DNA from 2 places in the Rhizobium sp. WCS2018Hpa-16 genome. Region 1 is predicted to be linked to the other one. Evidence: predicted binding sites of a transcription regulator. Region 1 holds the regulator's gene; the other holds the start of a gene.

Region 1 (2,181 bases):
AATGCCGGAATCTGCAGAATATCTATGACGGGCGCAACAATGGCGCACTGCTCTTCTGTGTGAATATCCGAAAGGACTGGAAAGCCGAACTGCGCCTTCAACTCGGCGAAGACTTCCAGCGCCTTGTCGATGCCGATGCCGCGCTGGCCCGAAAGCGAGGTGCGGTTGGCCTTGTCGTAGGATGATTTGTAAACAAGGCCGATTCCCAGCTTGCCGCAGAGTTCGGCCAGCGTTTCGGCAATCATGAAAGCATGGTCACGGCTTTCCATCTGGCACGGACCGGCAATCAGGGAAAACCGTTCGGTGTTCGAGAAAGAGACCGCAGCAGCGCCCTCGCCGGCAATGACCTTCAGATTGTTCGTCGCACTCATGGTTTTCCCTTGGAACAAATGAAACAGTGCACGGGCATCACGCCCGATCTTGGCAACGCATGTAGCAGTAAGCCGACAGCGAGTCACGGTATAGGAGCGGTATTCGGCGGGATTGTGGGCAACGCTGAAACTCGTTTGTACTTTCACTGAGTTTTAAGGGATTGCAGAACACATATGGAACAGATAGTGTTCGTTCTGTATTTGTTTCCCGAATCTCCGCCTCGAATCGTCAAGGGTCTCTTCATGCTCACGCGCAAACAGCAGGAACTGCTTCTATTCATTCATGAGAGAATGAAAGAGTCCGGCGTGCCACCATCTTTCGATGAAATGAAGGATGCACTGGAGCTTGCATCAAAGTCAGGCATCCATCGGTTGATCACAGCGCTTGAAGAGCGCGGCTTCATTCGCCGGCTACCGAACAGAGCCCGTGCGCTCGAGGTTATCAAGCTTCCCGAATCATATTCGCCCCCGGAAAAGCCACAGCGCGGCTTCACGCCAAGTGTTATTGAGGGCAGTCTCGGCAAAACCGCAGCTGTTGAGCAACGGCCTCAGCCATCATCTTCCAACAGCAGAAATTCTGAATCAGTCAGCGTACCGGTCATGGGACGCATTGCAGCGGGCGTGCCAATCTCCGCCATCCAGAACAACACTCATGATGTGGTCGTGCCGATGGATATGCTGGGTGCGGGTGAGCATTACGCGCTTGAGGTCAAAGGCGATTCGATGATCGAAGCCGGTATTTTTGACGGCGATACCGTCATTATCAAGGATACCAGCACCGCAAATCCCGGTGATATCATCGTGGCTCTGGTGGACGAAGAGGAGGCAACGCTTAAGCGCTTCCGTCGCAACGGCGCGTCTATCGCACTTGAAGCTGCGAACCCTGCTTATGAAACCCGCATATTTGGACCCGACAGGGTCAAGATTCAGGGAAAGCTTGTTGGTCTGATCAGGCGTTATCACTGACCAGCCTGACAGGCTCTTGCCTCGCTTTTCAGGCGCAGTCTTAACTCTGTTGACGCTCGCGGGGCCTCAAGTCACCGCGCGGTGATAGAACTTGTTAGCCGGGTATCGATTCCACTGCGATTCGGTGATTTGGAGTGGATTTTCCGTTATGTCAGCAGATACTTATGGCATGGGAATTTCGCCGTTGCGTTTGTAGCTGGTGCTTGTGAGCCGGCGTGATCGCCACGCTGGTTACGGTCATCAAATAATTTGAATGATGCCATCGCTGTGGATGGCTTTATGCAAGAAATTCTCTCGTTTACTGATAGTTTTCTCTTTTTGATCGCTGCCTTTTAGGAGCGCTGCTCATGTATCAACTTTTCATCGCCAACAAGAATTACTCGTCTTGGTCACTGCGAATCTGGGTGCTGATGCGCACGCTCGGAATTGGATTTTCCGAGCGATTCATGCGTTTCGATGACAAGGACCATGCGTTTTCGGAGTTTTCACCGACATCGAAAGTTCCATGTCTTGTGGATGGCGATCTGACCGTTTGGGAATCGCTCGCCATCACCGAGTATCTTGCGGAAAAGCATGATGGCGTATGGGCAGCGGATGCAAAGGCACGGGCCTGGTCTCGCTCTGCCGCGGCGGAGATGCATGCTGGCTTCTCCACATTGCGCAACAACCATCCCATGAGTGTTGGTCTTCGAATTAGGCCATCCTCCATATCGGACGCATTGCAGAGAGATATTTCCCGGATAGACGCCTTGTGGCAGCAAGGGCTGGCAGCCCATGGCGGTCCATTCCTGGCCGGGGCCGGGTTCACAGCTGTGGATGCGTTTTTCTGCCCGGTTGCGTTTCG
Region 2 (2,181 bases), on a different contig from region 1:
AGCAACCTTGCTACTCGCCGTGTTCGATGATCCGGCTGCCATGGAGCGTGCCATCGACGCCGTTCTGGCTGCGGTCCGAAAAGAGGCGATTTAACCTAGCCAGCCATCCAGATAGCGGACGGTTTCCACGCCGGCAAATTTCGCCAAGCGGTTCAGCTCGGCATCCAGCTTTTCCAGCCTGCCGGTTGATGCGCGCACCCCTTTTTCAAGCCACAGACGCCTCACTTCCAGCGTGCCGTTCTTGCGGTCTGCCTTCATGTCGATGCGACCAATCAGCCTGTCTCCTTCCAGCAGCGGGAAGACATAATAGCCATATTGCCGCTTGGCTTCCGGCACGAAGACTTCGATGCGATAGAAAAAGCCGAATAGCCGTTCCGTGCGGGCACGGTCCCGCAAAAGCGGATCAAAGGGGCTGAGTACGCGGATGCGCTGGGGTGGCGCCACAGCATCATCCCCCGTAAAGCCTGCGAAGGCGTAGGAGGCGCGGTCCTTGCCGCCATCGGAATGGGCAAGCGTGACCTCGCAGAGTTCATCGCGGTGGTTCGCGACCCATTCTCTGGCTTCCTGCGGCGTGATGATGTCGAAAAATGCTGCGATTTCCCCCGATGTCGCAAAGCCGAGCCGCGACAGCGCCTGACGGCAGGCCCAGTCGATAAACTCGTCGTGGTGGACTTCACGGTCGCGATGTTCTGGCGGAATAACACGCTCGGCAAGATCATAGACCTTCTGGAAATTCACCCGCCCTGAGACGGCGAGCTTGCCCGTGTGCCACAGGAATTCCAGCGCAGTCTTGGATGGATGCCAGTTCCACCAGCCGCCGGACTGATGCCCCTCAGCCTTCATGTCCCGTGACATGACGGGACCACCTTCCGCTATGCGCCGATAGGTTTCCTGGAAAGCAGAATCGAACCCCTCCCCGTGCCATTTGCGCCATCGCTCCAGAATGACAGGCTCGCGGCGGCGGAAGCGGTGCTTCCAATAGGGGTAAAACGCTGTTGGAAGGATGGATGCGTCATGCGTCCAATGTTCGAAAAGCGCACGGTCTTTTTCGAGAAGGTCTGTCAGGTGCTGGCGCTTGTAGGTCTGGTTGCGGGAAAAGATGATCTGGTGATGCGCACGCTCGACCGTGGCTATGCTATCCAATTGCACGAAACCGAGATCGGTGATCAGATCCAGCAGATCAGCCTTGTCCATGGCGCGGCCTGGTGGCCCCGACAGCCCCTGACGGGACAGAAAGATGCGTCTCGCTGCTTCGTTCGAAATCAGAATCGCCATGGCAAAAGCCTAGGGTCGCGCCGCTCGAAAATCAACGTTCTTTTTTTGTTCCTTATTTTGTTTGTCGGGGCATATGGTTATAGAACGATGCTTGGAATTTTGAGGATCGGTTTTGGATATAGGTTTTCACGATGCGGGTGTGTCCTTTGAGGGACGGGTGGCGGTGCAGCCGCTGTCGCTGCTGCTGACCGAGCGGCGCATCGGCGTTATCGGGCTGAATGGTTCGGGCAAGACCACCTTCGCGCGGATGATCAACGGCCTGACGAAGCCCACGTGTGGCCGGGTCAGCGTCAACGGGCTGGATACGGTGGCCGATGGCCCTGCCGTCCTGCGCGATGTCGGCTTCATTTTTCAAAATCCGCAAAACCAGATCATCCTGCCCATCATACGTGACGACATCGGCTTCGGGCTGAAGAACCGGGGCATGAACAAGGCCGCCATTGATGCGGCAGTGGATGCCACGCTGCACCGCTTCGATATTCAGCATCTGGCGAAGCGGCGGGCGCATGAGCTTTCCGGTGGCGAATTGCAGCTTTGCGCTTTGGCGGCGCTGACCATTACCGGCCCCAAAATCCTCATCATGGACGAACCGACAAACCAGCTCGACTTAAAGAACCGGGCGCTGGTGGAGCGCACGATGGCTGGGCTGGAACAGGATCTCATCGTCATTACGCATGACCTGCCCTTGTTGGAAAGTTTTGATCGCGTTGTCGTGTTTCATCAAGGCAAGCTTCACGCTGACACATCGCCTGCAGACGCCATCCGGCTTTATCGCGAACTGGCCCTGCCATGAAAAGCCTTCACGTTGAAGGAACGGGGTGGCTCTACCGTCTCTCCCCACGCATCAAGCTGATTGCCCTTGCCGGTTTCAGCATCGCGCTGTTTATGACGCGACAGCCGTTGCTT

The links. The regulator LexA, encoded in region 1, represses DNA repair genes until DNA is damaged. The targets are predictions, from matches to a motif close to TGTTCNNNNTGTGTTCNG.
Region 2: a site for LexA is predicted at 1,311-1,328, ahead of RQI55_RS09220 (energy-coupling factor ABC transporter ATP-binding protein). Genes of this name have one in related genera too.

What each region holds. Positions count from the first base shown of each region.
Region 1 is NZ_JAVTIX010000001.1:978,592-980,772, reverse strand. It holds gene kdsA (3-deoxy-8-phosphooctulonate synthase) at 1-371, opposite strand, end outside; gene lexA (transcriptional repressor LexA) at 615-1,337, shown strand; gene RQI55_RS04935 (glutathione S-transferase family protein) at 1,685-2,181, shown strand, end outside.
Region 2 is NZ_JAVTIX010000002.1:653,505-655,685, reverse strand. It holds gene RQI55_RS09230 (TetR/AcrR family transcriptional regulator) at 1-94, shown strand, start outside; gene RQI55_RS09225 (winged helix-turn-helix domain-containing protein) at 91-1,275, opposite strand; gene RQI55_RS09220 (energy-coupling factor ABC transporter ATP-binding protein) at 1,388-2,068, shown strand; gene RQI55_RS09215 (energy-coupling factor transporter transmembrane protein EcfT) at 2,065-2,181, shown strand, end outside.